Regions from separate parts of the Methylobacterium sp. 13MFTsu3.1M2 genome, predicted to be linked through region 3. Evidence: riboswitches for the same ligand, from Rfam matches in the RefSeq annotation. Region 3 holds a riboswitch; each other region holds the start of a gene.
What was found. Region 3 has a riboswitch for cobalamin ahead of BM314_RS08365 (TonB-dependent receptor plug domain-containing protein). Riboswitches for the same ligand answer to the same signal wherever they lie in the genome.
Positions count from the first base shown of each region.

Region 1 (9,995 bases), on a different contig from region 3:
CCACGCCGACGGCTTCAAGACCGCCAACGACAGCTACGCGATCCCCGGCGGGATCCAGCGCAACTCGTACAACGAGTCGCAGGGCGGCGCGGTCGGCATCTCGGCGATCGGCGACCGCGGCTTCGTGGGCATCTCCTTCAGCCACTACGACGCGGTCTACGCGATCCCCGGCGGCGTGGCCGAGCAGGACCGGACCCGCCTGACCCCGAACCAGGACCGGGTCCTGTCGCGGGGCGAGTACCGTCCGCTCGACGGGCCCTTCGAGGTGATCCGCTACTGGGCGGGCTACTCGGTCTACCGCCACAACGAGGTCGGGATCGGCGACGACGGGATCGAGGGCGTCCAGGCGATCTTCAAGAACCGCGAGGCCGAGGGACGCCTGGAACTCCAGCACGTCCCGGTCATCACGGAGTTCGGCAGGCTCACCGGCGCTCTGGGCTTCCAGTCGGACCGGCGCGTGATCAACACGCAACTCGAATCGTTCCTGCCGAAGACGGAGTCGCGCGCGAACGCGGTATACCTCTTCGAGGAGCTGGAACTGCGCCCGGGCACGCGGCTGCAGGCGGCCGGGCGCTACGAGGTCGACCGGCTCTCGAGCACGGCGGCGCAGTTCCCCGCCGACTACGTGCCGGTCGACGGACAGGAGCCGTTCCAGTACGCGCGCACCCGGCGCTTCGCCCCGAAGAGCGCCAGCATCGGCGCCCTGCAGGACCTGCCTTACGGCTTCGTGGCGAGCCTCACCGGCTCCTACGTCGAGCGCGGGCCCACGGGCTATGAGCTGTTCTCGCAGGGCCCGCACGACGCCACCGCGACCTTCGAGATCGGCAACCCGAACCTCAAGAAGGAGCGAGCCCGGACCGTCGAGGCCAGCATCCGGCGGGCCGAGGGGCCCTTCCGTCTGGACGCCACCGGCTACTTCACCCGCTACACCGGCTTCATCTACCGGAACTACACGGGTCTGACCTGCGACGACGACTTCGCCTCCTGCGGCGTCGGCACCGACAACCGGCAGATCGTCTACCAGCAGCAGAACGCGACCTTCTACGGCGCCGAGATCATCGGCCAGTACGACCTCGTGCCGGTGGGCAACGGCTTCGCCGGCGTCGAGGCGCAGTTCGACTTCGTCCGCGCCCAGTTCGACAACGGCGCGAACGTGCCGCGCATCCCGCCCTACCGGCTCGGCGGCGGCGTCTACCTGCGGGCCGACGGATGGTTCGCGCGGGTGAACCTGCTCCACGCCTTCAGCCACGACGCCACGGCGGTGTACGAGACGCCGACCCCCGGCTACGACGACCTGCGCGCCGAGCTGAGCTACACCAAGGCCGTCGATCCCGCGGTCTACGGGGCGAGCGCGATCACCCTCGGCCTCCAGGGCCGCAACCTCCTGAACGACGATATCCGCAACTCGACCTCGTTCAAGAAGGACGAGATCCTGCTGCCGGGGCGGAACGTGCGGCTGTTCCTGACGGCGCGGTTCTAGGGTCGGACATCAGGCCGCGTGATCGTGATGATGCTCGAGAGGGATGGATCATCGCCGGTCCGCTTCCGGACGGCGTTGTTTGGCCGGGCGCCGCTGCTCCGCCCCTTGTCCCCCGTCTAACCTGTTGTGAAGGTAGATTATATACAATAAACGCCGGGGTTCCCGATCTTCGCCACCGGGTGGCGACAGGGGTGCCCAGGCGGCGGATGCAACCGTTTTTCTCGACAGATGGGATTCATCCCAGAAACGCGGTCCGCCAATGGCGGGAACTAGTCTGCGAGCGGCTCGTGCCTGCCGAGATCGAGACGCCGGACGGTCTCCCGTTCCAGGGACGGCTGGACGTGACGTGTATCGGCGCGATGCCGATCTCGCATTTCTGGCACACAACCGTGCGGACCAGAATCACGGACGCCGAAGCGCGACGCCGCGGGAACCCCGATCGGGTTTTCGTGCTCCTGAAGCTGTCCGGACGGGATACAATCCAGCAGCTTGACCGGGAGGCGAAGACCAAGCCGGGCGACCTCATCTTGCTCGACTCGAGTTCATCCGTGATGGAGGCGGAGACCGGCGACTCCTTGGTCATCGATCTGCCGCGCCAGCGTTTTGAGACCGTTCTGGGCCCGTCCCGGCTCTACACCGCGCTCACGGCCGCAGCGGACCTCGCCTCGACGACCCTGACGGGCTCGTACCTTCAGGAACTCGTCCGGGTCAGCGATCGCCTCACCCCTGACGCGGCCGAGCGCATGGCATCGATCGGCGTCGACCTGATCGTGGCGAGCCTCGCCGAACGGATGGCGCAGGAGGTACCCCGTTCCATCCACGGCAACGTCACGGTCCAGCGCGCCAAGGCCTATGTCGAGGCGAACCTGAGCGACCCGAACCTGGACCCGCCCCGGCTCGCCGCCGCGATGGGCGTGTCGTTGCGGCGGCTGCAGGAGCTGTTTCATGAGCGCGGCCGGCACATCTCCGACTACATCTGGGGACGCCGACTGGAGGTGGCAGCCAAACGCCTGACCGACCCGGCCTGCGCCGCCCTGTCGATCGGCCTGTTGGCTTATGGCTGCGGCTTCAGCAGCCAGGCGCATTTCGCGCGCCGCTTCAAGGATCGCTACGACGTGAGCCCCCGTGAATACCGACAGGCGCACAGGCCGGACGTGGAGGTATCTGCGTCCGCCTCCGGTCTGTCGTCCTGATGCGCAGCACGACCGGATCGGAAGCCACCGCCGGGCCGATCTCGACCGCTCGACAGCACACGCTGAAACCGACCTCAGGCGGACAGCGTCCGACGCAGCCTGCGCCAGCCCGCCACGATCCCGGTGACCGCGATGCCCGCCGCCAGGAGATTCAGGACCCACTGGGCCGTATCGTGCAGGGGGCGGTTGCCGGTGAGCCCCGGCAGGTCGAGCCGGTGCGCGGCGTCGAACAGCCAGCGGTTGATCCGGCCCGAGCGGTCCAGGCGCTGGAGGATCGTGCCGTCCCTGGGATCGACGTGGAGCCACGTGGCGGCCGCGTCGCCGAAGCGCAGGCGCAGCACCGGAAGCGGCCGTGGGTCGGCCCCGTGGGGATACCAGTAGGCGTCGTAGGCGTATAACGGGCGGATCGACCGGAGGGGACCGTCCGCGAAACCATCTGCCGCGGCCGCCGCGATGCTGCGCGCGTCGAGGGCGGTCGCGCCGTCCGCTGCGACCGTCCGGAGGCCGTCCGCCGTCTCGGCGACGATCCACCAGCGTCCGCCGATGGCGGCGAAGCGCAGGGTGCGCGTATCCGGCACGGCGCCATCGCGAAGCCGGTGCGGATCGAGGCCGAGCGCCGGCGGGGTTCCGGCATAGGCGGCGCGCAACGCTACCGGCGGGCTGGTCGCGCTGAACCAGCGGTTCGGGTTCATGGAGATCCAGCCGCTGACGATGAACGTGCTCAAGCCGAGGCCCCCCGCGAGGCCGAGCAGGTGGTGCCAGCGCGCCAGCCCGCGATAGGGCGTGACCGCCCCGGCCGCGTAGCGCCGCCGAAGGCGCAGGCGCCAGATCCCGATCGCGCCTCCACTCAGCGCGCCGAGGGCGGCGAAACCCGAGAGCCACAACAGGATCGTCCGCCACAGCTCCGGCCGGGCCCGCAGCGGCGTGAGGTAGATCCAGTGCGCCACCGAACCCACCCAGTTCCAGCCCCGCTCGAAGCGTGTCGTGTCGAGGGCGATCTCGCCGGTCACCGCAGACACGTAGAGCTCGGTCCCCGCGGCGTCGCCGAGGGCCACCTTCAGGAAGGGCCGGAGCGGGTCGTAGCGGGCCGTGACGGTCCACTGGTCGCGCGCGACCAACTCGGACTGCGCAGCCGGAGCACCACCGGCCGCGACACGCAGCGCGTCTGCGGGTGTCAGCGGGACGAGCCGCGCGCCGGTCCGTGCCGAGACCGTCACCCGGGCGCCGTCGTGGCCGGCGATCCGGTAGACCGGCTCGTCGCCCCGCATCTCCAGGCCGAAGGCGGCCGGCACGCCGGCGAGCCCGCCGGCCCGCAGCGCCGCGTCCGGCGCGACCGCGACCTGATCCCAGGCGATCGGGGCGAGCCGCGACAGCCGCTCGGCCCCGGTGAGCGCCGGGAACGGCACGTAGAGCATCACCAGCCCGGAGCCGATCCACAGCGCGAAGAACAGCCCCGCGGCGATCCCGGCCCAGCGGTGGAACAGGAGCAGCCAGCGCCGTCCCGCCTTGCCGAGCCGGCGCGGCAGGCTCACCACGTCACCGTGTAGGCGACCTCGACCGAGCGCGGGCGCCCGAGCAGCCAGTTGGTCCCGACCCCGTTCACGGCGTTGCCCGAGATCGCGTAGACCTTGTCGAACAGGTTGTAGACCCGCACGGACAGGCGCGAATCCGCCGTCACCTGATGGTCCAGGACCGCGTTGACGAGGTTGTAGGCGGGGCGCCGCGCCGTGTTGCCGAAGTCGCTGTAGACCTGCCCGACGTTCTGCAGTCCGACCCGCGCGGTCCAGTCGCGGGTGACGTCCCAGGTCAGCCAGAGGTTGGCCACGCGCTCGGGCACGTCGATCGGCTGGTTGCCGGCATACGAGACGGTGGCGCCGTTCACCGTCTGGTCGAACCGGTCGTACTGCGCGTGGAGGAGCGCGAGGTTGCCGTCGAGCCGCCAGCCCGGCGCGAAGCGCCAGCCGAGCGCCAGCTCGAAGCCCTGCGAGGACTGGCTCCCCACCTGCGTGGACAGCGTCGGCTGGCCGGGGATCGCCGAGATCAGGTTGTCCTTGACGATCCGGTAGCCCGCGACGGTCCATTCGAGGGCGCCGTCGAAGGCCAGCCCCTTGGCGCCGATCTCGACCTGATCGCCGGTCGCGAGCTTGAAGCCCGCCAGCGACTGCGACAGCGTGATCAGGCTGTTCACCGGGTCGGTGGCGAAGCTGTACTGGGCGTAGAGCGCGCTGTCCGGCGTCGGGTTGTAGACGAGGCCGAACCGGTAGCCGAGCGCCCGATAGGTCTTCTCGAACCGCGATCCCGTCTGCAGGTCCTCGCGGTTCAGCGTCGGCACGTCGAGGCGCACGCCCGTGAGGAACGACAGCTTGTCCGACAGGATCACCCGGTCCTCGGCGAAGACCGAGGCCTGGCTCGTCTGCGTCGCGTAGGCCGGGCGCGCCCGGCCGTTCTGCGGGAACAGGCCCGGATCGTAGCCGGTGAGCGGCACGCTCGTCGTCTGGTCGAAGTAGAAGTTATTGGTGTGACGGAAGTCGATGTGATTCACGTCGAAGCCGGCCACGAACTGGTTCGGCAGCCCGAACAGGCTGCCCCGGAACGTCGCGTCGAGGCGGTCTCCGACCTGCTCCTGGCTGTGGTAGATCTCCAGGTAGTCGCCCCGGTCCACGAGCCCGGTGCCGCGGTTGTAGCTGTACTGCTCGACGTCGAGCCAGTGGCGCCGGCTGGTCAGCCGGTAGGCGGTGTTGCGGATCGTGATGTCGGCCGAGGGGGACCACTCGGTCTTGAGCTGGGTCCAGTTGTCGGCCCAGGTGATCTTCGCGTCGCGGACGTTGTAGTTGTTGAACCGGATGAGATCCGGGATCCGTCCCTCGACCAGCGGGGTGCCCCAGTAGCGGGCGGGCTCCTGGTAGCCGAGATCGTGGCTCAGGGTGAAGGCGAGGTCGGCGCTCGGCCGGAACAGCAGGGCGGCGGAGACCGCGAGGTTGCGGAAATCGCCCTCCGGCCGCATCCAGCCGTCGGCGCGATTGCCGCTGACGTTGAGGCGGTACGCGAAGGTGTCGCCGTACTCCGCCTGCCCCAGCGGGCCACCGGAATCGAGGGCGAGCCGCGCGACACCGTCGGTGCCGATGACCGCGCGGGCGGCGTTGATCGGCACGAAGACCGGCTTCTTGGGCACCACGTTGATGACGCCGCCGATGGCGCCGTCGCCGTAGAGCACCGAGGACGGCCCGCGCAGCACCTCGATCCGCTCGACGTTCCACGTGTCGAACGGGAAGGTCACGGTGTTGGCGCCGACGTAGAAGCGCGTGCCGTCGTATAGCTGCTGGATCGAGTTCGGGCCGGCGAAGCCGCGGGACGTGAACGCGCCGTTGCCGTTGCCGGGCGCCGCGATGGTGGTGATGCCGGTCGCGTCCTGAGTCACGGCCTCGGCGATCGTGTCCTGGCCGCGCAGCCGCGCGGTCTCGCCCGACACGATGTCGAGGCTGGCCGGCGTCTCCAGCGGCGTCAGGCCGAGGCGGCTCGCGGTCCGGTCGGGCGTGCGCAGGTTGAGCCCGTTCGGCGGGAGGCGGCCCGGGTCGCCGCCCGCGCCCGCGACCGACAGCTCATCCAGCGTGACCGCCTCCTGTGCGGCGGCCGGACTGGCGAGGAGCGCGAGGAGAACGCCGCAGAGGGGGGCCCGCCCGCCGGGGCGGGAGCGATGGGTCGATGGAGACATGGGGAAAGTGGTCCGTGCACGGCGCGCGCCGGCCCCCGCGTCCTACAAGCATTGTAATAACATTACAATGCGCCCGCTGTCCGGTAGCCTCTGCCCGTGCGGGCGCGCGACGGCGTCCTGCCACAGGGCTCAAGGGAGTCGGGACAGCGGAAACGGGCATGGGGAACGGCGTCGCGGGCGCGCTTGCTGTGGCACGTCACCGCGAACGAGGCCTCGGCGGCCGCCTCCCCTCGGGACTGGCGGCGCCTCGACACCCGCCAGGACACCCCGCCCGGCGCGTTTCGCGTGTGACCACGGCTGACGGCAGGTCTCCTGGCTCGCGGGTCGCCGCCCTCGCACCGTCTTCCCGGGGTGACCCAGTGACGTGGTGGTGAAGGGCTCGCCGCTTACAGTTGCGGGGGCAGCCGCGGCTTCGGGGCGAACCCCTCACCGCGTTCCCTTTTGATCCCCGAGGGGAACCGTCGAACACAGCTTGGCCGTAGCGGGGGCGGGCGTCAACCGTGTGTCCGGTTGTTGCCGTGGATCGGCGCGCTGTGCGCCGGTCCGTTGCGGCCTCGCCGACGACGGGCTAGCCCCTGCGGGATGACGGTCTGGCGGCCCCCTGCGGAGATACGCGTGAAGGCACTGGGTCTGCCCCGGCGCGGCAACAGCCTGCTCGTGGCCGAGGTCCGCGCGGATGACGGGCGGCTGAAAGGCGTCCGGCCGCTCGGCGGCAGCGTCGCGTTCGGCGAGCGGGTCGAGGACGCCCTGATCCGGGAGTTCCGAGAGGAGCTCGGCGTCACCGTCTCGGTGCTCGGCGGCCCCCGCGTCATGGAGAACATCTTCACGCACGAGGGGCAGGTCGGGCACGAGGTGCTGTTCCTGTTCCCCGTCGCCCTGCCGCCGGGGCGGTTCGACGGGCAGGAGCGATTCGTGTTCCACGAGGATTCCGGCACCGCCTGCGTGGCGCGGTGGTGCGATCTGGACGGGCTCGACGTGCCGGGCGGTCCCGACCTCTTCCCCGCCGGCCTGAAGGCCCGCCTCCGCGACGCGTGGCGCGCGGAGCCCTGACGGACCGGGCCGGCCCACCGCCTTTGCCGCTCGGCGCGGGCGATGCTACAGCCGGGCAATCCCATCGGTCCGGACGTCCGCGACGCCGCGGCCCATGCGCCCGGACGCTCCGTCCGACGCGGAGACGGGTGCCGGCGGAAGCATGACGATACGACCTCCCAGAAGCGGCGGGCCGACGGGGCGCAAGCCTCAGGCCGGCAAGTCCAGCGCCAGCAAGTTCAGGGGCGGCAAGGCCCAGGCCGACGGCCGCGCCCGCACGGGCCCGCGCACCAGCGCCCGCGACGCCGCCGAGCGCGCGGCCCGCAACCGCGGCGAGGATGCCGGCACCCGCGATCCCTGGGGCGCGCAGGCCGCTGCGGCCCCGGCGCCGGCCCGGCCGCCGAAGCCGCGCCGCGACGCCGCCGCACCGCGCGACGCCGCGGCGGGCAAGCCCGGCGGCCGGCCGCCGGCCAGGCGCTCGGCGGCCCCCTCCCCGGCCCTCGCCTCTGCCCCCGCGCCCGGTCCGACCCGGCGCGAGCAGCGCGCCGCCGCCTCCGCGACCCTCGCCTCCGGCGTGCAGACCCTGACCGTCGAGCCGGACGAGGCTGGGATGCGGATCGACCGCTTCCTCACCGCCCGCTTCCCGCTCCTGCCCTTCACCCGCGTGCAGACCATCGTCCGCAAGGGCGAGTTGCGGGTCGACGGCAAGCGCGCCAAGCCGAACGACCGGCTGGAGCCGGGCATGAGCGTGCGCGTGCCGCCGCTGCGCCTCGACCAGCCCACCGAGCGGCCGCGCAGCGCCGCCCGCGAGCAGGACGACGCCGCCTTCATCCGGTCGCTGATCCTCTACGAGGATGCCGACATGATGATCCTCAACAAGCCCTTCGGCCTCGCGGTCCAGGGCGGTTCGGGGACGGTCCGGCACGTGGACGGCCTGCTCGCCGCCCTCACGGGTTCGGACGGCCAGAAGCCGCGCCTCGTCCACCGGCTGGACAAGGACACGGCCGGGTGCCTGATCATCGCCAAGACCCGGCTCGCCGCCGCGACGCTGGCCAAGAGCTTCCGGTCCCGGGCGGCGCGGAAGATCTACTGGGCGCTCACCGCGGGCGTGCCGCGGGTCCGGCAGGGGCGCGTCTCGACCTACCTCGCCAAGGAGGAGCCCACCGACGCGGACGCGCGGATGCGGGTCGCCAAGCACGGCGACGAGGGCGCGAGCCACGCGCTGACCTACTACGCGATGGTCGATCAGGCGGCCCAGAAGCTGTCCTGGCTGTCGTTCAAGCCGGTCACCGGCCGCACGCACCAGCTGCGCGCCCACGCGGCCCATATCGGCCACCCGATCGTGGGCGACCCGAAATACTTCTCCGTCGAGAACTGGGAGCTGCCGGGCGGCATCCAGAACCGCCTCCACCTGCTCGCCCGGCGGATCGTCATCCCGCACCCGCGGACCGGCAAGCCGGTCGACGTGAGCGCGCCGCTCCCGCCCCACATGGCGCAGAGCTGGAACCTCCTGGGCTTCGACGCCGCCCGCTACGACCCGATCGTCGAGGCTCCGGAGGCCTGAGCCCGCAGCCAGGGCACGATCGCGTCCGCCATCGCGTCCGGGCCCTCGAGCGGCAGCATGTGGCCCGACCCGTCGATCACCCTCAGCGTCGCGCCCGGGATGCCATCGCGGAGCTCCCGCGCCTCGTCGAGGCTGCGCAGGGCGTCCTGGGCCGCCGCCACGACCAGGGTCGGGCAGCCGATCGCGCCGAGGCGGTCGCCATCGGATTCGCGCGCCTGCCCGGCCTGGCGCAGGAAGACCTCTCCGCCGAGCCGGTCGCCCATCTGCCGGATCCGGCTCAGGAGGGCGCCGTCGCCGGCGCGGTCCGGGTGCACCGACTGGAGGATCGCCGACCGGCTGAGGCCCCGGTAGCCCTGCTGGCGGATATGGGCGACGGCGGCGGCCTTCCGGCGCGCCTGGGCCGGCGTGTCGGCCCGCGACGAGGTGGCGACGAGGACCAGCGCCTCCACCCGGTCCGGCACGAGCCGGGCGACCGCGCGGGCGACGTAGCCGCCCATGGAGAAGCCCACGAGCCCGAAGCGCGGCGGCGCCTCCGCGACGACGCGGCGCGCCATGTCGGCGATGGCGGCGTCCCGCGCGAGGTCGCCGTGCGTGATCGGACCCACCTCGGCGAGGCGCGCGACCACGTCCGACCAGAGGTCGGCATCGGTCATGAAGCCGGGCAGCAGCACGAGGTTCATCGCCGGATCATCCTTCCCGTCCCCCAGATAACCGTCACGCGAGCGCCCGTCAGCGCCGCGGCATCTCCGGTGAAAGTCGGGTGCGGTCCGGGCGTCCCGCGCGGCGCATGCCTTGGCAACCGGCCGCGCCGCCTCATATGCTGCCCCGCGCCCCGCCGATCCGCCGCGGGGCCTGTTCCCGGCGGTTCGAGACCCTGACACATGAAGCTCGCGATGCTGGCCTGCCTCGCCGCCCTGTGCCTCACCGGGCCGATCGCGCATGCCGCGCCGGGCGAGACGACCAGGGCGGCGCCGACGGCGAACGGCACCCACCCCCCCGAGACGGCGACCCCGCATC
Region 1 is NZ_FOMM01000018.1:52,834-62,828, reverse strand. It holds gene BM314_RS18650 (TonB-dependent receptor) at 1-1,480, shown strand, start outside; gene BM314_RS18645 (helix-turn-helix domain-containing protein) at 1,768-2,673, shown strand; gene BM314_RS18640 (peptidase) at 2,748-4,208, opposite strand; gene BM314_RS18635 (TonB-dependent receptor) at 4,202-6,385, opposite strand; cobalamin riboswitch at 6,670-6,863, opposite strand; gene BM314_RS18630 (NUDIX hydrolase) at 6,968-7,435, shown strand; gene BM314_RS18625 (RluA family pseudouridine synthase) at 7,578-8,978, shown strand; gene BM314_RS18620 (alpha/beta fold hydrolase) at 8,945-9,658, opposite strand; gene BM314_RS18615 (hypothetical protein) at 9,860-9,995, shown strand, end outside.
Region 1: another riboswitch for cobalamin. It lies ahead of BM314_RS18635 (TonB-dependent receptor); the one in region 3 lies ahead of BM314_RS08365 (TonB-dependent receptor plug domain-containing protein).

Region 2 (9,995 bases), on a different contig from region 3:
CAGCGGACGCTTCAGCTGGGTCTGATAGCGCTGCAGCTGGTTCTGGTAGGCTTGGCGCACCTGCTCGGCCGTGATCGGCGTGCTGCCGACCGTGGCCACCTTGTTGCTCGCGCCGCCGCGGAAGAATTCCTCCACCCCGAAGATGCCGACACCGGCGATCAGCAGCGTGAAGATGATCGTCAAGACGATCTTGCCGAGCCAGTGTTGGCTGGCGTTGCGGATGCCCTGAAGCATGGTCTGTGATCGAGTACCTTCGGCAGCCGCCCCGTCACCGAGCCGGCGCTGTCCCTGAGAGCCGACCGCGATAGACCATTCGCGTCCACAGGCAAAGGCTCGGGCGGTCCCGGCCGTTTGCACGCTCAAGCTCGCTCTGGTAGGCCCCGGCGACTTCGAGAAAGCCGCGGCGGAGCGAGGGCAGGAATGACGCAGTCTGGGCGCAAGCCGCTTGTCGCTGGCAACTGGAAGATGAACGGGACCCGGGCATCCATCCAGGTTGTCGAGGCGATTCGCGACGGGCTCTCGCCGGACCTCGCGTCGCGCATCGACGTGCTGATCTGCCCGCCTGCGACGCTGATCGGATCCTGCGTGGCGGCGGCGGCCGGATCGCCGATCGCGATCGGCGGCCAGAACCTGCACGCCCGGCCGAGCGGCGCCTTCACGGGCTCGATCTCGGCCGAGATGCTCGCCGATCTCGGCGCCAAGTACGTGATCGTCGGCCATTCCGAGCGCCGGGCCTACCATCACGAGACCGACGACGGGGTCCACGCCAAGGCGCTGGGCGCCCGCCGCGCCGGCCTGTGCGGCATCGTCTGCGTCGGCGAGACCATCGAGGAGCGCGAGCAGGGCCGCGCCCTCGACATCGTCCGCGCCCAGCTCGCCATCGGCCTGCCGAAGGGCGCGACGGCGGCCGACACGGTGATCGCCTACGAGCCGGTCTGGGCGATCGGCTCCGGGCGGACGCCGACGCCGCGCGACATCGCCGAGGTCCACGCCTCCCTGCGGGAGATGCTCGACAAGCTCGTCGGCGACGAGGCGCAGAAGATCCGCATCCTCTACGGCGGCTCGGTGAAGCCCGGGAACGCCAAGGAACTCCTGTCGGTGGACAACGTCGACGGCGCGCTCGTGGGCGGCGCGAGCCTCGTGGCGGAAGACTTCCTGGGGATCTGCGCCGCCTACGCCTGAGCGCGGGCCCGCGAAGCCTGTCGGAGCGCGGCGCGACAGACGCGCCGCGCGACCGTCAGATCTTGAAGGCCTGCCGGGCGAGCAGCCGCCAGCGGCCGCCGTCGCTGTGCCAGACCTGCATCACGCCGATATGGACCGGCGACGTCTTGCCGCCCGAGACCACCTCGCCGGTGAAGACGTGGCGCGCGATGGCGTCGTCGCCGACCACCGAGACGGAGCGGTCCGACAGGGTGATGCTCGGGAAGGTCGAGCGCTTGCTGGTCAGCGTCTCGATGAAGGCCGCCTTGTCCTGCACCTGACCGCTGGAATGGCCGTAGCTCAGCCCGTCGAGGGTCAGGGCGTCGAGGGCCGGACCGTCGGCGGCGAGGAGAGCCTTGGTGAGGGCGTCGACCGCCTGCTCGACCGCGGCGCCCCGGGCGGAGGGATCGGTTCCGGCCGCGGAGCCGGAGCCCGGGCGGATCAGGACGGGTGCGGCGATGGCGGCGGCGAGCGCCGCACGGCGTGACACGGACATGGCTTGCCTCCCGGACCGGGCGGCGCGTTCGGTCGGCCGCCCTGCCCCGGCAGAGAGCACGGTGCGCCGACGAAGGCGAGGGTCGGAGCGGACAGTCGGCCGCGCGCGTCAGGTTGGCGGCGGGCGACCGGTGGTGTATGCCGTCGCCGAATTCCGGCCGGTCCGCCCGAAGCGTCCCCCGAAGCCCCCGCCGCACGCCCGTGCGTCGGGGCGGTTCGTGGACGATCGCGGGCCCCGGCCCTCGTGCGTTCGTCTTCCGGTGCCCGCTGCCGGCGCGCGGCGCTGAAGAAGATCCCGGAACACCGATGCAGACCGTCCTGATCGTCGTCCACCTCATCATCGTGCTCGCGCTGATCGGCGTCGTGCTGCTCCAGCGCTCCGAGGGCGGACTCGGGCTCGGCGGCGGTGGCGGCGGTGGCGGCGTCGGCGGGTTCATGACCGGCCGGGGCCAAGCCAACGCCCTGACGCGCGCCACCGCGATCCTGGCGGCCCTGTTCTTCGCGACCAGTCTGACCCTCGCGATCCTGTCGCATCGCTCGGCGGCGCCGAAGTCGATCCTCGACAGCGGCGCGCCGCAGACCTCCGGTCAGCCGGCCAAGCAGCCGACCGGTGCCGACAACCTGCTCGACACGCTGCGCCAGCAGCAGGACCGGGCGCCCGCGAACGCCCCGGCCCAGCCGGCCCCCGCGCAGCCGGCCCCCGCCCAGCCGGCGGTTCCGGACGCGCCGCAGTCGCGCTGACGGCGCGCGCCGCGAGCGGCGCAGCGTCCGACCCTTGTCCCGACGGACCGGCGCTCGGCCGGTCCACGCCATGCGTTCCGCGATCCCCAGCCCATGCGCGGGCCGGGGCCTCCGTCGTTTGGCAAATGCCAGCAGCTTCTTTATGGACCGAGGCCCATGACGCGGTACGTTTTCATCACCGGCGGCGTGGTCTCCTCCCTCGGCAAGGGCCTCGCCTCGGCGGCCCTGGCGGCGGTCCTCCAGGCCCGCGGCTACCGGGTCCGGATGCGCAAGCTCGACCCCTACCTGAACGTCGATCCGGGCACGATGAGCCCGACGCAGCACGGCGAGGTGTTCGTCACCGACGACGGCGCCGAGACCGACCTCGACCTCGGGCATTACGAGCGCTTCACCGGCGTTCCGGCGAGCCGGGCCGACAACATCACGACGGGCCGGATCTATCAGGACATCATCGCCAAGGAGCGCCGCGGCGACTACCTCGGCGCCACGATCCAGGTGATCCCGCACGTTACCAACGCGATCAAGGACTTCGTCCTCGACGGCAACGACAGCTTCGACTTCGTGCTGGTGGAGATCGGCGGCACGGTCGGCGACATCGAGGGCCTGCCGTTCTTCGAGGCGATCCGGCAGCTCGGGCAGGAGCTGCCGCGGGGCACCTGCTGCTACGTCCACCTGACGCTGCTGCCCTACATCCCGTCCGCCGGCGAGCTGAAGACCAAACCGACCCAGCACTCCGTGAAGGAGCTGCGCTCCATCGGCATCCAGCCCGACATCCTGCTCTGCCGCTGCGACCGGCCGATCCCGATGGACGAGCGGCGCAAGCTCGCGCTGTTCTGCAACGTCCGCCAGACCGCGGTCATCGAGGCCCTCGACGTGGCCTCGATCTACGAGGTGCCGCTCTCCTATCGGACCGCGGGCCTCGACCGGGAGGTGCTCGGCCATTTCGGCCTGGAGCACGGCGAGGAGCCGGATCTCGGCCGCTGGCAGACCATCGCCGAGCGCGTGCGCAATCCCGAGGGCGAGGTCTCGATCGCCATCGTGGGTAAGTACACGGGGCTGAAGGACGCCTACAAGTCGCTGACCGAGGCGCTGACCCACGGGGGCATCAGCCACCGGGTGAAGGTCAATCTCGAGTGGATCGAGGCCGAGGTGTTCGAGCGCGAGGATCCGGCGCCTTTCCTCGAAGGCCTAAACGGGATCCTCGTGCCGGGCGGCTTCGGCCAGCGCGGGGCCGAGGGCAAGATCCGGGCGGCCCGCTACGCCCGCGAGAAGCGCATCCCCTATCTCGGCATCTGCTTCGGCATGCAGATGGCGGTGATTGAGGCGGCCCGCTCGCTGGCCGGGATGCCGGAGGCCAACTCCACGGAGTTCGGCGACACCGCCGAGCCGGTGGTCGGCCTGCTCACCGAGTGGCTGCGCGGCAACGAGCTGGAGCGGCGCGCGGCGGCCGGCGATCTCGGCGGCACGATGCGGCTCGGCGCCTACGAGGCGAAGCTCGACCCCGAGTCCAAGATCGCCCAGATTTACGGGTCCGATCAGATCTCGGAGCGCCACCGCCACCGCTACGAGGTCAACATGGCCTATCGCGAGCGGCTGGAGGCCAAGGGCCTGCGCTTCTCGGGCGTGTCCCCCGACGGCCTGTTGCCCGAGACGGTGGAGCATGTCGGGCACCCGTGGTTCATCGGCGTGCAGTTCCATCCGGAGCTGAAGTCGCGCCCGTTCGAGCCGCACCCGCTGTTCAAAGGCTTCGTCGGCGCCGCGATCGAGCAGAGCCGCCTAGTCTGAGGCCGCGGCGGCGCGCCGCTGCTCGCGCGGCGGCCCGCGGCCCTATATCCTCGGTGCCGTGACCGAGATCCTCTTCTACCACATGCAGCGGCAGCCCCTGGAGAAGGTGCTGCCGAACCTCGTCGAGCGCTCGCTGGACCGCGGCTGGCAGGCCGCGATCCAGGCGGCGAGCGAGGAGCGCCTGCAGGCGCTCGATGACCACCTCTGGACTTATTCCGACGAGAGCTTCCTGCCGCACGGCACCGACCGCGAGCCCGACGCCGCGAGCCAGCCGGTGGTGCTCACGCTCCGGGACGTGAATCCCAACACCGCCTCGATCCGCTTCCTGGTGGAGGGCGCCGACCTGCCGCCCGACGCCGGCCAGTACGAGCGGATCTGCATCCTGTTCGACGGGACCGACCAGGACGCGCTGCTGCGCGCCCGCGAGCAGTGGAAGCAGGCCAAGGACGCCGGTCACGCGGTGGCCTACTGGCAGCAGGACGAGTCCGGACGCTGGAACAAGAAGGCTTGATGGTGGCCCTTCACGCACGTCTCGCGCGCGCCGCGCTCGCCCTCGCCCTGGCTCTGGCCGCGCCCCCGGCCACCCTCGCCCAGGACGCGCCGCACGGCCATCCCGCGGAGAGCAAACCGGCGCAGCGCGGACCGGAGGGGCGCCGCCTGCCGCCCGATTCGACGACCAAGCAGAGCGTGACGCTGCCGGACGGCCGGACCCTCGACTTCACCGCCACCGCCGGCAGCCTGCCCCTCGTCGACGAGGCGGGCAAGCTGCAGGCCGAGATCGCCTACGTCGCCTACACGATGGCGCCGCAGGCCGGCCGGGAGCGTCCCGTCACTTTCGCGGTCAACGGCGGCCCGGGCGCCGCCTCGGCCTATCTCAATATCGGGGCGATCGGGCCCTGGCGGCTTCCGGTCGGCGGCGACAGCATCAGCCCGTCGCAGCTGGTGACGCTGACGCCCAACGACGGGACGTGGCTCGGCTTCACCGACCTCGTCTTTCTCGATCCCGTGGGGACCGGGTACAGCCGGGCCGCGGACGGGAACGGCAAGGCCTACTGGTCGATCGATTCCGACGCCTCGACCCTGGCGGCGACCATCGCGCGCTACCTGCGCGTCAACGACCGCATGGCGAGTCCGAAATTCTTCGTCGGCGAGAGCTACGGCGGCTTCCGCGGCCCGCTGATCGCCGAGAAGCTCCAGGAGGAGATCGGCGTCGGCCTGTCCGGCATGGTGCTGCTCTCGCCGGTGCTCGATTTCGCGTGGCTGGAGACGCCGCGGGCCAATCCGTGGGGCTACGTGCTGAAGCTGCCCTCGCTGGCGGCCGGCGCCCTTGAGCGGGCCGGCACGGTGCCGACGCCGGCCCTGCTCGGCGACGCGGAGGCTTATGCCTCGGGCCCGTACCTGAGCGACCTGCTCAAGGGGCCGAGCGACACTGCGGCCGTCGCCCGGATGACCGACAAGGTCGCGCCCCTCGTCGGTCTCGACCCCGCCCTGGTGCGTGCCCAGGCGGCGCGCCTCTCGACCCGGAGCGTCCAGCGCGAGATCGACCGCGCCGAGGGCCGCGTGACCAGCGCCTACGACACCGGCATCACCGGCTGGGACCCGAACCCGGACGCCGCCCAGTCGAGCTTCGAGGATCCCCAGCTCACCGCCCTCCAGGCACCGCTGACGAGCGCGATGCTCGACCTCTACGCGCGGACGCTGAAATGGCCGGTGACCAACATGCGCTACGAGCTCCTGAACAACGCCGTCAATCGCGGCTGGAGCTGGGGCTCGGGCCGGCAGGCGCCCGAGGTCCTGTCGAACCTGAAGGGCGATCTGGCGCTCGACGGGCACCTGCGCGTCCTCGTGGCGCACGGCTTCACCGACCTGGTGACGCCCTACTTCGCCTCGAAGCTCCTGCTGGCGCAGGTCCCCGCCTACGCCGCCGGCCGCCTGAGCCTCGCGGTCTATCCGGGCGGGCACATGTTCTACACGCGTCCGGATTCGCGCGCCGCCTTCCGGACGGACGTGGAGCGGATGTACACGGACGCCCTGAAGGTGCGCGACGCCGGCTCGACCCGTCCGGCCGGAGCCCCCGCCGAGCATCTCAGGACCGCGCCGTAGCGCCTCCAGCCTACCGCAGCGGTCACGCGTCGTCGAAGGCGAGGGCTTCGGCCGGGTAATCCACCATCGTCCGGCGCTGCGCGTCGGTGTTCTGCCACTCGCCGACCTTCATGTAGCGGCCCTCGAGATCGCGGACCTCGACCACTTTCCCGATGGTGGGGATCGACTGGAAGCCCTGCGGCCAGTTCGACGCGAAGTAGAAGACCTGCTCGACGTGGTCCGAGAGGTGGCAGATCCCCGGCCCGAAGGTCCCCAGCCCGAAGACGAGGTAGCGGCCGTTCACGAGCGCCGCGACGTCGGAGATCAGCGACTCGCTCTGGATCTCCACCGGCAATCCGCGCCGCTCGGCGTACGCCTCCACCTCGGCGATGACCGGGTTCAGTCTGTTCTCGAAGACGAGCTTGACCGAGCGGATCCGGCCCTCGGCCAGGAGCCGGTCGATGACCATCCGGTAGAACGCGAAGGGCGGCTGCGGATAGTGCGGATCGACCCAGGTGCTGAAGATGTCGCCCGACCGGATGTGGATCAGGAGCTGGTCGTGGGGCTTCACCGGGAAGCTCTTCGGCAGGCCGTTGAACAGCGGCCGGATCACGCTCTGCACGATCACGCGCGAATCCGTCGGCCCCCGCAGCGCGGTCACGCGCTCGAACTGCGTCGGGTCGAAATACAGGCCCGACAGGAAGTAGCCGTCCGCCGGCAGCGGCTCGTCCGGCGGGATGAAGGTGAGGCCGTCGCAGGTCAGCCGCTCGGTCAGGAAGATCACCTTGCTGCGGTCGACCTTGGGCACCTTGATGTATTTCAGGTTGAGCGCCTTCGCGATCGTCACCGCGATGATGTACTGGACGAGGCAGTTGCCGAAGGCGCCGTTCTCGAACAGCGACAGGCCGACCAGGGCGTGGCTGGCGCGGTCGGGCGCCGACTGGAGCGCGTAGGTGACGTAGACGTTGGCGCCGGGCGTCTCGTTCAGGAGCGTCACGTCGAGGCCGAGCATCGCCCGCAGCGCGATCAGGTCGATCGCGGCCTCGTCGGCGCGGATGCCGATGCCGGCGATCCGGGCCGGTTCGGGCGCGGCGATCCGGACCGCGCGCGCCCAGGCCCGCTCGTCGGGGACGATCGCGGCGACGAGGGCGTCCGGGGTCGCGGTCCAGCCAGCGAGGTCCGGCTCGGCCCACGTCACGCCGTCCTGCGAGACCGCCACCGCGACGTCGCCAGGCTCGGCGGGAACCGCCCCCTCCCCCGGCCGCAGGGCGACGGAATGGATCGGGAAGCGGCCGCCGAGGTCGACCTCGAGCCACGTCGTTCCCGTGCCCGCATCGGAGACGATCCGCGGCTTACGGCCGGCCGCGAGATCGACGAGAACCGGGGTCGGATCGTCTGTCGGGGCCATCGGGTCTCCGGGAGTTCAGCGCCCGCGCCGGGGCCGGGCGGGTATCGGGTGCGGCGGTGCCCGCTCCGGGGCGCGGCCGTCAAGCCCACCCCGATCGCGGGGCGGGCGCGGGAAACGGCCGCGATCCGGCGCCGCTCCGTTGTGTCCTGGCGGTCATGCGTCTACAACGGCCGGGCGACGGTGCCCCGGAGACGGGGTGAAAAGGGAATGCGGTGAGGGGTTTGAAGCCCCGATTCCGCGGCTGCCCCCGCAACTGTGAGCGGCGAGCGCCCGCCAAGCGCCACCGGAGCGATCCGGGAAGGCGGTGGGCGCGCCGAGCCGCGAGCCAGGAGACCTGCCGTCGCGACAGGATCCCGCAATGCCGCCGGTGGGGCGGCTGGAGACGCTTCTGATGACGACGCAAACCCTCGCCCCCATCGCCGCCGGCACCCGCGCGTCGGAGCGCCCGATCGCCGTCGCGCTCGCGGCCGTGCTGGGCCTCGGCCTGCTATTCATGGCGGGCTTCTCGCCGGCGATCGCGCTCCACAACGCGGCGCACGACTTCCGCCACACCCAGAACTTCCCCTGCCACTGACGTTCCCGGACCAGGGATGATCATCCGGCTCCTGTCGGCGGCCCTCGCCGCCGGCTTCTTCGCGGCTGCCATCGTGACGGGCCTCGAACTCACGCTGACCTCGCCGCTGATCGTCGCGGCCGAGCGCTACGAGCAGCAGGAGGCGCCGAACCGGGCTGCCAAGGCGCTCCCGATCAAGGCGTTCCCGATCGTGCTGGCCCATGCCGGGCACGACCATGCCGCGCCCGACGCCGCGCCGGAATGGCAGCCCGCGCCCGGCCTGCCGCGGATGGCCTTCACCGGGCTCGCGACCCTCGTGGGTGGCGTGGGCTACGCGCTGCTGCTCGGCGCGGTGATGCTCGCCTGCGGCCGCGAACCCACGCCGCAGGTCGGCCTCGCCTTCGCGGTGGCCGCCTTCGCCAGCGTCGCCCTCGCGCCGGGTCTCGGCCTGCCGCCGGAACTGCCCGGCAGCGCGGCGGCCCCGCTCGCGACGCGGCAGGCGTGGTGGGTGATGACCGCCGCGGCGACCGGCATGGGGCTCTACCTGATCACGATTCGCCGCGCGCTGATCACGATCCTCGGGGGGCTCGTCCTGATCATCGCCCCGCACGTCGTCGGCGCCCCGCAGGCGCCCGAGGCCGCGTCCGAACTTCCGGCGGCGCTCGCCGCGCAATTCGCCGCGCGGTCGCTCGCCATCAGCTTCGTGTTCTGGATCCTGATCGGGCTGGGGCTCGGCTGGGCGTGGCAGGCCTTCGCCCGCGGCGCGGATCGGGGAGCGGCCCGTGCCTGAGACCGTTCTCTACGTCTGCACCACCTGCCGCCGGCCGGACGACGACCCCGACGGGCCCCGCGCCGGGGCCCGCCTGCTGGAGGCGCTCCGGGCGCGGAGCGGCGCCACGCCGGACCTGCGGGTCGAGGCGGTGGAGTGCCTGTCGGTCTGCAAGCGGCCCTGCACCGTGGCGGTCGCCGCGGCCGACCGCTGGACCTACGTCTACGGCGACATGGATCCCGCCGCCTCGGCCGAGATCATCCTCGGCGGGCTCGCGGCCTACGCGGCGACCCCGGACGGCATCGTGCCCTGGCGCGAGCGTCCGGAGGCGTTCCGCAAGGGCGTGATCGCCCGCATTCCCCCTTTCCCAGAACCCCGCCCGGTCCCCGCCGGCACCCTGGAGCCCGCGGAATGACCCTCGTGAACAAGATCCCCTGCACCATCATCACCGGCTTCCTCGGGGCCGGCAAGACGACCCTCGTCCGCCACGTGGTCGAGAACGCCAAGGGGCGCCGCCTCGCGATCCTGGTGAACGAGTTCGGTGATATCGGCTTCGACAAGTCCTTCCTGGCGGCCTGCGGCGTCGAGGGCTGCACCGAGGACGCCATCGTCGAGCTGCCGAACGGCTGCATCTGCTGCACGGTCGCGGACGATTTCGTGCCGGCGCTGGAGACCCTTCTCGGCCGCGCCGAGCCGCCGGAGCACATCCTGATCGAGACCTCGGGCCTCGCCCTGCCGAAGCCGCTGGTCCAGGCGTTCCAGTGGCCGGCGATCCGCTCGCGGGTGACCGTCGACGGCGTGGTCGCGGTGGTCGACGGCCCGGCGGTGGCCTCGGGCGCCTTCGCGGAGGATCCGGAGGCTCTGGCGGCCCAGCGGGCCGCCGACCAGTCGGTCGACCACGACAACCCCCTGGAGGAGGTGTTCGAGGACCAGCTCCTCTGCGCCGACCTCGTGGTCGTCAA
Region 2 is NZ_FOMM01000014.1:94,572-104,566, forward strand. It holds gene BM314_RS15280 (peptidylprolyl isomerase) at 1-234, opposite strand, end outside; gene tpiA (triose-phosphate isomerase) at 421-1,182, shown strand; gene BM314_RS15290 (nuclear transport factor 2 family protein) at 1,238-1,696, opposite strand; gene secG (preprotein translocase subunit SecG) at 2,002-2,436, shown strand; gene BM314_RS15300 (CTP synthase) at 2,593-4,221, shown strand; gene BM314_RS15305 (DNA polymerase III subunit chi) at 4,280-4,732, shown strand; gene BM314_RS15310 (S10 family peptidase) at 4,732-6,324, shown strand; gene BM314_RS15315 (discoidin domain-containing protein) at 6,347-7,711, opposite strand; cobalamin riboswitch at 7,873-8,068, shown strand; gene BM314_RS15320 (CbtB domain-containing protein) at 8,103-8,285, shown strand; gene BM314_RS15325 (CbtA family protein) at 8,302-9,054, shown strand; gene BM314_RS15330 (DUF1636 domain-containing protein) at 9,047-9,448, shown strand; gene cobW (cobalamin biosynthesis protein CobW) at 9,445-9,995, shown strand, end outside.
Region 2: another riboswitch for cobalamin. It lies ahead of BM314_RS15320 (CbtB domain-containing protein); the one in region 3 lies ahead of BM314_RS08365 (TonB-dependent receptor plug domain-containing protein).

Region 3 (9,995 bases):
GAGTTCGGCCGTCGTGGCCGCGTCCTGAGTGTGGCTGGAAAGCGTCATGCTGGCGGAAACGGCAGCCGCGGAGAGGAGGGGCTGAACGAGCATTTCGAGCCGTTCGCTTCTGCAGTGCTTCCGCAGCAATCTCTCAACTGCAGGGCTTAGCCCCCTGAGTCATTGAGAAGATTCGCGCGCCAGTCTGAACAAAAATACGAACACTTATGTCATTGAGGTGGCACGATAATTTTTGAGGCTCTGCTGCTGCCCGTCACGCTGCTATCAGCGGTGGACCCTCTCCAAGCCGCAACGCAACTTCACAAACCGGACGTTCCGCAAGGCGCCCAACGCAGTCACTCATGCACGGCTGCCCAGATCCCGAAAGCAGACACATGTTTCGATGCTACCAGAAGGGCGATGCGCCTTTGGTCACCGCCTAGCAGGGCCCGACGGTATTCCAGAGGCAGATGGCAAAGAAGACACCTTTGCGAAGGCGCAATGGCCGATTTGCAGCTCAAACGGTAGGCACGTTTCAAGGCTTGATGAGCTCGACTTGAGCCTTTGGGAGCGAGCGCCACCACGCGTCGGGTGCCTGAAAGGCTTCGTAGGCCAACCGCAGGACGGTCTCCGGCTGACGATGTGACGGGTCGACCCCGCCGCGGGCCTCGTTGCGGGCGAGGAGCGTCTCCCAGGAAAGGTCGAACACCTTCCACTCGACCGAGAGACCGTATCGCTCGACGACCTCAAGCTCGGCCTCGAAGACCTCGCGGGTCAGGTGGGTGTCGGCCATCACAACGCTGAACTCCGCCGCCAGGGCCGTATCCAGGGCAGCGACCTTCACGCCGTGGAGCAATTGACGCGCCCTCTCGTCCCAGTCCGTCCGGCGCACCTGCCAGTAGACCTGACGGTCCGGCGGCCAGAATGTCTGACGCAGGTCGTCCAGGGTGAGGTGCACCCAGCCCTGCAGCGGGTCGTACCGGCGCGCGTAGGTCGTCTTGCCCGCGCCGGGGCACCCGATCAGCCCCACCACCCTCTGTCGGCGCGGGGGTGCCTCAACGTCCATGGAGCGCTGGGTCAGGCATGGTTGGCGGCGTCCTCGTCCTCGTCGAGTTCGGGGTCGGCCTCGACGGTCTCGCCGCGCAGGTAGCGCGCCTGGACCTCGGAGACACGGCGGGCAGCCTGCGCGTGGCGGTTCGAGACGAGGCTGTCTGGGCCGAGGTCATCGCCGCGCTTGGCCGCGAGCAAGTCAGGATCACCCCACCGGTCGAGGAGGGTCTGGAAGGCGTCGTGCCGGGCGACATCGAAGGCGATGCGCTGACCCATCATGTCCTTGTAGGGGTGAGCCGGATGGATGCCGGCACAGGGGACCCAGCCCGCCGGGATCGGCGTGGTCGCCGCGTGCGTACGGCCTCCGCGCAGGAGCTTTGGCAGGACATGAGTGTGAGGGCCCTCCGGGCTGGTACCCCCGGGCCCCGGGATCGGGGCGTAGACCTCGATGCGGCCGATCCGGGCGAGGAACACCCTGTGGGGGCTCAGCGCGACGAGTTGGCGGCCGATGGGGCTCGCAGGGTCAAACAGGGGAAGCCCGACGCCGGACCGAAGGCAGGCGATGGCCTCCGGGTCGCTCGTGCGCACGCAGGCATCGACCGCCAGGAGGCCGAGGCCCAGATCGAACAGGATGGCGTCGCGGTCCCGTTCGCGGGCGGCGTCCCGGTCCGGGCCGAGCTCCGTCACCGCGCCGCGCCGGTTCATCGCGCAGCTCGCCTCAGGCAGGCACAGGGCGACGGCGTGGTTCCAGCCGGTCGCGACGGCGGTCTCGTAGGCCACCGGGCGCAGGTCGGGACCGGGAGCGAGCGCTATGGCGCCCCGCTCCGTCGCCAGGCCCATTCGCCCGTCCGGCAGCGGCGACGTAGCCTCCTCGGGATCGCGCATGAACTCGGCGATGGCCCCGAAGCTGCCGAGGCTCCAGGCGGTGCCGGGATCAGCCAGTGCTTCCCGCAGCAGGGTCGTGACCGCGTCAGCCCGTGGTGGTGACGTCATCGCGTTCCTCCGTCTGAGCCCCGGACCGCGCCCAGGGCAGAATGTATCGTGTTCCGTCCGAAGCCCAGCCCCGCTCGGCCGTGACGCCGAACGCCTCGGTCAGAAGGACGTCGGTAAGGGCCTCCTCCGGGGTTCCGTCCGCGACGAGGCGGCCACCGGCCAGCACGACGATGCGGTCGCAGAACCTAGCCGCGAGCGTCAGGTCATGCAGCACGGCGACGACGCCGGTGCCGTCCCGGGAGACGCTCCTCAGAAGCGCCATCGCGTCGAGTTGGTGCGCTGGGTCGAGGGCCGTGACCGGCTCGTCGACGAGAAGCCACGGCGCCTCGACCGCGAGCGCCCGGGCGAGCAGCGCCCGCATGCGCTCGCCCGAGGAAAGGGTCGGCTCGGCTCGGGCTGCGAGGTGGAGGATGTCGGTGCGCGCCATCGCCCGCGCGACCGCGGCATCGTCGACTTCGGTGGGAGATGCGAAGGCCCGGCGGTGCGGAAGCCGGCCGAGCGCCACGATCTCGCGAACCGTCATCGGCCAGCCGACCCCCGCACCCTGGAACAGGGCGGCGATGCGGCGGGCACGCTGCTCGCGGGCCAAGCCGGACAACGGACGGCCGTCGAGGGTGACCTGACCCTGCGTCGGGACAATGAGCCCCGCCAAGGCACGAAGGAGCGTGGTCTTGCCGGCTCCGTTCGGGCCGACCAGCCCGACGAAGCGGCCGGGCTCCAGGGTGAGACCGATGTCCGAGAGGATGGTCCGGCCACCCAGCGTCACCAGCGCGTCGTGAAGGTCAAGGCTCATGCCCGCCTCCCACGGCTGCGCAGGAGCAGCACGATCAGGAATGGCGCCCCGACCAGCGCCGTCACGACGCCGAGCTTGAGTTCCGGCCGGGTGGCGAGCAGGCGCACGCCGATATCCGCCGCAAGGACCAGGACCGCTCCCGCGAGGCCGCTCGGCAGCAGGCAGGCGCCGGGGCGAGACCCGACCAGCGGCCGCATCAGGTGCGGCACGACGAGGCCGACGAAACCGATGGCTCCGGACACCGCGACCCCGCTGCCGACGGCCAAGGCCGCACCGGTGACGAGACGCAGGCGCACGGAGACCAGGCCTACCCCGAGGCTCGTGGCGGTGTCCACGCCGAGCGTCAGGGCGTCGAGGGCGGAACTGGTCGACAGCATCAGGGCCCAGCCGACAGCCATCAGCGGCAGGCAGAGGAGCACGTGGTCGAGGCTGCGGTCGCTGAGCGAGCCCATCAGCCAGAACACGATTTCCAGCGCCGCGTAGGGGTTCGGCGACAGGTTCAACGCCAGGGCGGTCAAAGCCCCGGCCAGGCTCGACAGGCCAACCCCCGCGAGTATCAGCCCGAGGGTGCTGCTGCCGCGGGCGGCGAGAGCGTTCAGGAGGAGCGCGGCGACGCCGGCGCCCGCGATGCCGCCTAGCGGCAGGGCAAGGCTCATGGTGGCGGCGAAACCGCCGTAGAACACGATGACCGCGCCCAGCGCCGCCGCCGAAGAGATGCCGAGGATGCCCGGGTCCGCGAGCGGGTTGCGCAGGTAGCCCTGCATGGCCGCGCCGGTCAGGCCGAGGCTGAAGCCGACCAGGGCTCCCAGCAGAGCCCGCGGAATACGAAGCTCCCAGAGGACCAGGGCCGGCAGCGTCGTGCGCCCGGCGACGAGGTCTGCGAAGGCGGTGGGCACGTCGAAGGGCGCGTAGCCGATGGCGATTGAGGCGAGCGTCAGCGCGACGACGGCGATGCCGAGGATAGCGATGACGGCGCGCCGGCCCCGCGGCGTGCCGAGGCGCCGGGATGCCACGGGGCTGAGCGCGGTGATGGGGGCGTTCATGGTCCGGGCGCCCGTGCATTCGCAGCCTCGGCGAGCCGCGCAACGACCTCCGCGACCTGCGGCCCCGGACAGGTCCAGAAGCGATTCGGGATGTCGACCGTCCGATGCGCTCGTGCGAGGGCCTGGAACACGGGATGGTGCAGGAGGGTGTCGGCCAAAGAAGGCCAGCCCGGCTCGCCCCCGTCGACGACGATCAGGTCCGGGTTCGCCAGCGCCGCCGCTTCGAGGGGCACCTGCCCGAAGCGGTCACGCCCGATCTCGGCCCAGACGTTGACGAGGCCGGCGGCGCGGATCAGCGCGTCCCCGAGCCCGCCGGGCGCGACCGTGAAGGCGTTCGGACGCATTACCAGGGCGCGAAGAGGCTGCTTGGCCGGCACGATGGCGGCAAGACGCGCATCGAGCGCCGCCACCATCGCCTCGCCCCGTTCGGGATGACCGAGCGCCGCCGCGACCTGCCGGATCTGGGCGCGGACGCCGTCCAGGTCGGTCGGCACGCCGAGTTCGAGCACGGGGGCGCCGACGCGTTTGAGCATGCCCACCGTCGTGCGCGTCGTGAAGGCACCGGCGATGACCAGGTCGGGCTTCAACGCGACGACCTCCTCGGTGAGCCCCCGGGTCACCGGCAGCCCGACCGCCTCGCTCGCGACGGTCGACCCGCGCGGATCTCGGGCGAGGTAGGTGACCGCCAGCACTTGATCGCGGTCGGCCAGCAGCAGGACGAGTTCGTCGGCACAGAGGTTCATCGAGACCACACGCACGGGTGCCGCCGCCGCGACCAAAGGCACGGCGGACAGGATGGCCACGAGGGCGAGGCGCAACGGCATCGACGACCTCAAAACGACGTCACGCGGACACCGCCATAGACGGCGAGCCCCGGACCCTGGAAGCCGGTCGGGTTTTGGTAGCGCTGGTCGAACAGGTTATCGATCCGCCCGAACACCGTGAGCGTCTCGCTCCAGGCGTAGTTGACCGACAGGTTCACCAGCGTGAAGCCGGGAGCTCTCAGGCGCGGCACGGAGAAGTCCCGGTTGCCGTCCACGAACGACCCCAACACGATGAGCGTGCCGGTCATGGTCAGGCCCGGCATCAGGTTCCAGATCGCGGTCGCACTGACCTTATTGCGTGGCCGGCGCAGCAGTTCCTGGTGGGCGATCTCGTCCTTCGTCACCGTGGTGGTCCAGTCCAGGCGCCCGCTCCAGAACTCGTTGAAGCGCAGGGCGACGAAGCTCTCGGTGCCGTAGGCGGTCGCCCGGCCGACGTTCACGTTGGTGGAGAAGGTCGGGAGGAACGTCGTCTGGATGAGGTTCTTGAAGTCGGTCTCGTAGTAGGTCGCCCCCACCGTCATGAACCCGTCGAACAGCGGCTGTTCGAAGCCCCCGTCGAAGCCGAAGCTCTCCTCCGGCCGCAGGTTCGGGTTCCCGAAGAAGCGGAAGCCCGGGTAGTCCTGGTAGAGCTGGCTTAGGGTCGGCGGCTTGAAACCGGTGCCGACGCTGCCCTTCAGGCGGGTCCCGGTGCCGGGCACGATATAGCTCGGCGCCACCCGGTAGGTGCTCGCGCCGCCGAACTGATCGTTCGCGTCGTGGCGGATGTTGGCGACAAGCGAGGCACCCGCGAAGGGGGTGGTCTGAAACTCGGCGAAGCCGGCGGTGTTGCCGTTGGACCGGTCGATGCCGGTCGTCTCGAAGCGCTCGTCCTCGCGCTGGGCCCCGAAAAGGACGAGGTTGCCGGGAGAGACCTGCCAGTCACCGCGGTAGTCGAACCGGGTCCGCTCGCCGAGGTAGGTCGTCGGCGTCGGCGCCGCGAGGGGATCCAGCGGGCCGGCGAACAGGCGATCAAACTTCGAATAATTCGCCCCGAGGACGTTGTGGAAGCCCGGCACCGGCGTCCACTCGGCCTCGCCCCTCATGATCAGCTGCTGCTGGTCGTTGAGGTTTCGGTACGGCAGCGGCACGTACGGGAAGCCTCCGTCGGCCTGGTCGAGATAGGCGCTGTCGGAGAAGCGAAGGACGTAGTTGAGCCGGAACTCGTCGGTGAGTTGCGCCCCAAGCTTGGTCGAGACCGTCTTGATGTCGGTGAAAGCGGTCCGCAGCGGCACGCCGCGGGGCAGCAGCTCGAACGGGGTGACCTGGACGGCGGATTGCCGGATGTGGCCGACCGACACCGAGTAGTCGAAGATCCCCTCCGAACCCGAGATGTTGCCGAACTGGTTGAACGTGCCGAACGAGCCGCCCTCGACGGTCGCCGTCGCCCGGGCCGGACCCTCGCCGCGCTTGGTCACGACGGAGACCACGCCGCCGATGGCGTCGGCTCCGTAGAGGCCGCTCTGGGGCCCGCGGAGCACCTCGATCCGCGAGAGGTCGTAGGTCTGCAACTGGCTGAAGTCGAAGGCACGGTTCGGGGTAGAGGGGTCGTTGACGTCGATGCCGTCGATCTGGACCTTCACGTGGTTCGAGTTGGTGCCGCGGATGAACACCGAGGTCTGACCGCCCGCGCCGCCGGTCTGCACGACGTTGAGGCCGGGCACCTGCTGGAGGGCATCCGGCACCGTCCGGCGCTGCTGCTCCTGAAGCAGGCGGTCGGTGAGCACGGTGACACTCGATCCCGTGTTGGCAATCGGCGTCGGCACGCCGGTGGCCGAGACCGAGATCTCGGACAGGGAGACCGCGGCCTGTGCGCCTCCCTGGGCATCGGCGAACGGCGCAGCGACCTGCTGCGCGAAGGCGGGAACGGACACGAGCAGCGCGGACGCGGCGCAGGACAGCGCCAGCGTGCGCCGGAGCGCGGAGGAGACGGAACAGGACACGGGACGGCCTCGGGGGACGGCTGTGGCACGTCACCGCGAACGAGGCCTCGGCGGCCGCTTCCTCAAGGGAACCACGGCGCCGCGACACCTCCCAGGACACCCCGCCCGGCAAGCTCCGCGTGTGACCACGGCTGACGGCAGGTCTCCTGGCTCGCGGGTCGTCGCCCTCTCATCGTCTTCCCGGGCGAGGCCGCCCAGTGACGTCGTGATGAAGGACTCGCCGCTTACAGTTGCGGGGGCAGCCGCGGCATCGGCCGAGCCCTCACGGGCGTGGCCTCACCGCGTTCCCTTTTGATCCCCGAGGGGAACCGTCATGCTCAAGCTAGGATGCGATGTATCTATTCGTCAACGCGCGGAAACACGTTGTTCAGATGTGTGGCATCCTGGACGGGTCGGTCGTTGTCCTGACAGGTGCCCGTGGGTGGTCAGGGAGCATCTGCAGGTCTTACGTCGATACGGTCGAACCCACCGAGGCGGTAGACGAGGAACGACAGGAGCCAAGCCGCCGCGAACAGGCCGACGATGCCGAAGCCAAGCACACCGAAATGGTCGTTGATCGCGGCTACCCGTTGCCAGAACCAGCCCTGGAGGTTGAGCTTGTCCGCCAGGAGGTTCAGCGCCTCCAGCGTGCCGACCACCAGCGCGACAGCCACCGACACGAGGGTGATGGTGAGGTTGTAGAACAGCTTGCGCATGGGCTGGACATAGGCCCAGCTGTAGGCGCCGAGCATCAGCACGCCGTCGGTCGCGTCGACCAACGTCATCCCAGCGGTGAACAGCGCCGGGAAGACAAGGATCGTCCAGAGATCCATACCCTGGCTCGCCTGGGCGGCCGAGAGTCCGAACAGGCTCACCTCCGTGGCGGTGTCGAAGCCGAGCGCGAAGAGCAGGCCCAGCGGGTACATGTGCCAGGAGCGCGTCACGAGGCGGAAGAGCGGCCGCAGTATCCGGGCGAGCACGCCCTGGTTGGCGAGCAGCATGTCGAGGTCGGCCTCGACGTAGCGGCCGGTGCGCCGCACCTGCCGGAACGCGCGCCAGACCCCCGCGAGGACGACGAGATTGACGAGGCCGATGAGGATCAGGAAGGCGGCCGAAACGCCTGTGCCGATCAGGCCGCCTAGCTCCCGGTAGCCTTCCGAGGCCGTGATCAGGCTGGTGGCGGCCAGCGCCACCGCAGCCGCGGCCACCACCACGACGGTGGAATGGCCGAGGGCGAACCAGAAGCCGACCGAGACCGGCCGCTGGCCCGCCTGCATCAGCTTGCGCGTGACGTTGTCGATGGCGGCGATGTGGTCGGGATCGACCGCGTGGCGCAGCCCGAAGACGTAGGCCAGCAACGCGGTCGAGAGCAGGGCCGGCTGGCCTGCGAACAGGCTGTAGGCCCAGGACCAGGCGGCGACGTTGGCCGCGATCAGGACGAGGTAAAGCAGCGCGACCCTGCTTCTAATCGAGCGAGGCCTCGCTTCTCGATTGCGAATGGTACCGACCATCACTTCGCTTCAGATGACCGCATCATCGTCCCTCAGCCACAGGCGCGACTTGCCGACAATGGAAGGGGCCTTCAAAAGGTCGCCACCGAGGCTCCCCTTGCTCGCACCAGATGATGCCGACGAATTCTGCCTTGGACGCGGTCCGTCAACGATGGTCGAACGAGCGCCCTTTTGCCGGGCACACCAACGAAAGCCTGCAACGAAAAATGGCCTGCGGTGCGCTTCGCCCTGACATTCGGGAGCAAGTCGAACGCGAGTTGCACTGGCGTACGCGTCATGAACTCGGCTGATGCGCTCGCTCAAGATCTGGACGTTCGTGAAGGCGCCAGCGCCTTAGACTTTCGGCATCAGAACCGCCCGGCGATGGTGAGGCGCACCGCCGTGGGCTCGACGGGATGGAACACGCGGTCGATCAGCCCCTCGGCCGGCTCGCCGGGTAAGCGCGAGACGTATGCGTAGGTGATTTGGTCGGACTTGCTGTTCGTCAGGTTCAGCACGTCCAGGGAGACGCTGACGCCGTTCTCGAAGGCGTACCCGATCCGTCCGTTGAAGAGCGCGGTGGGGCGGGAGCGGATGGAGTTGTCCTCGATCAGCGGGCGCGGACCGAAGTAGCGGAAGCGGAGCGACCCGAACCAGCCGAGCGGCTCGCCGAACGTGATGCCCGCAGAGGCGATGGTGGTGGGAGCTTCCGGGACCCGGTTGCCCACCGGGTCGTAGTCCGAGAAGCGGGCATTGGTGATTGTGAGGTCGCCCTCCAGCGACAGCCAAGGGGTGACCGCGTAGCGGTTTGTCCACTCTACGCCGAACCGCCGGGTCGGGCGGCTGGGCTCCGTGGTGCCGGTGTCGCCCTGGAACAGGTTCTCCGACGCGAAATCGAGCCGGAACAAGGCGAGGCTCGTCGTGAGCCCTGCGATGGAGCGGTTGCGCAGGCCGATCTCGTAGCCGGTTGACGGGACGAGGAAGGGCGAGCGGGTTGTGTTGAACAGCGAGCTCGTTGGATCGACGGTGGCGGTCACGCCGCGCACGTCGTTCGAGTGGAAGCCGCCGCCGTAGTTCACGTAGAGTTCGGTGTCGAACCACGGGCCCAGGACGAGGCAGAGCTTCGGGTTGACGATGGCATCCCGCGCCTTCCCGGAATTGGCAGGCGTGTCCGAGACGACGCTCGCGTAGTAGCCATCGGCCCGGAAGCCGAGGCTGGTGCGCAGCCAGTCGGTCCAGCGCACCCGGTTGTCGAAGTAGAAGGCCCCGCTCGTCTCCAGCACCCGGTCGTCGAGCACGCCAGAGCGAAACTGCCGGTTCGTCGTGTTGAACAGGCCGACCCGGATCGAGTCCGTGCGGGTCTGAACGCCGATCTCGTTTTCCATGGGCAGGCCGAAGAGGTCGCCCTGGAAGATGTGCAGGGCCTCACCGCCGCCGATGATGCGCTGGTCGAGCTGGTGGAATTGGTCGCCGTTGACGGGGTCGTTCAGGAAATAGGTGAAGTCGTTGAACAGGTTGAGCTGGGAGCGAATGACGTAGGCCGAGGCCCGCGTCACGCCGGTGTCGTCCGTCGCGCTGAACCGTCCCGACAGGGAGAACCGTGAGGTGTCGCCACCATCGGTCGGGTTGATCGTGCCGTAGCGGCCGATCAGCCCCTCGGAAACCGCCCGCTCCGGGATCTGGTTGGTGGCCGTCCAGCGGGACGCGTAGGCCATGCCGGTGACGGAGAAGCCGTCGAGCGCGGTACCCTGGCTGTAGCGGGCGACTGTGCTGATCTTGCGGAGCTTGTCGGGCACGACCCACGGCCCGTCGTAGACCTGCGCGTCGGCGGCGACCAGGAGGTTGCCCTCGGCGAGCGGCACCGA
Region 3 is NZ_FOMM01000008.1:3,820-13,814, forward strand. It holds gene BM314_RS08340 (AAA family ATPase) at 515-1,045, opposite strand; gene BM314_RS08345 (DUF6925 family protein) at 1,057-2,022, opposite strand; gene BM314_RS08350 (ABC transporter ATP-binding protein) at 2,000-2,815, opposite strand; gene BM314_RS08355 (FecCD family ABC transporter permease) at 2,812-3,858, opposite strand; gene BM314_RS08360 (ABC transporter substrate-binding protein) at 3,855-4,682, opposite strand; gene BM314_RS08365 (TonB-dependent receptor plug domain-containing protein) at 4,691-6,661, opposite strand; cobalamin riboswitch at 6,780-6,989, opposite strand; gene BM314_RS08370 (HoxN/HupN/NixA family nickel/cobalt transporter) at 7,087-8,151, opposite strand; gene BM314_RS08375 (TonB-dependent receptor) at 8,499-9,995, opposite strand, start outside.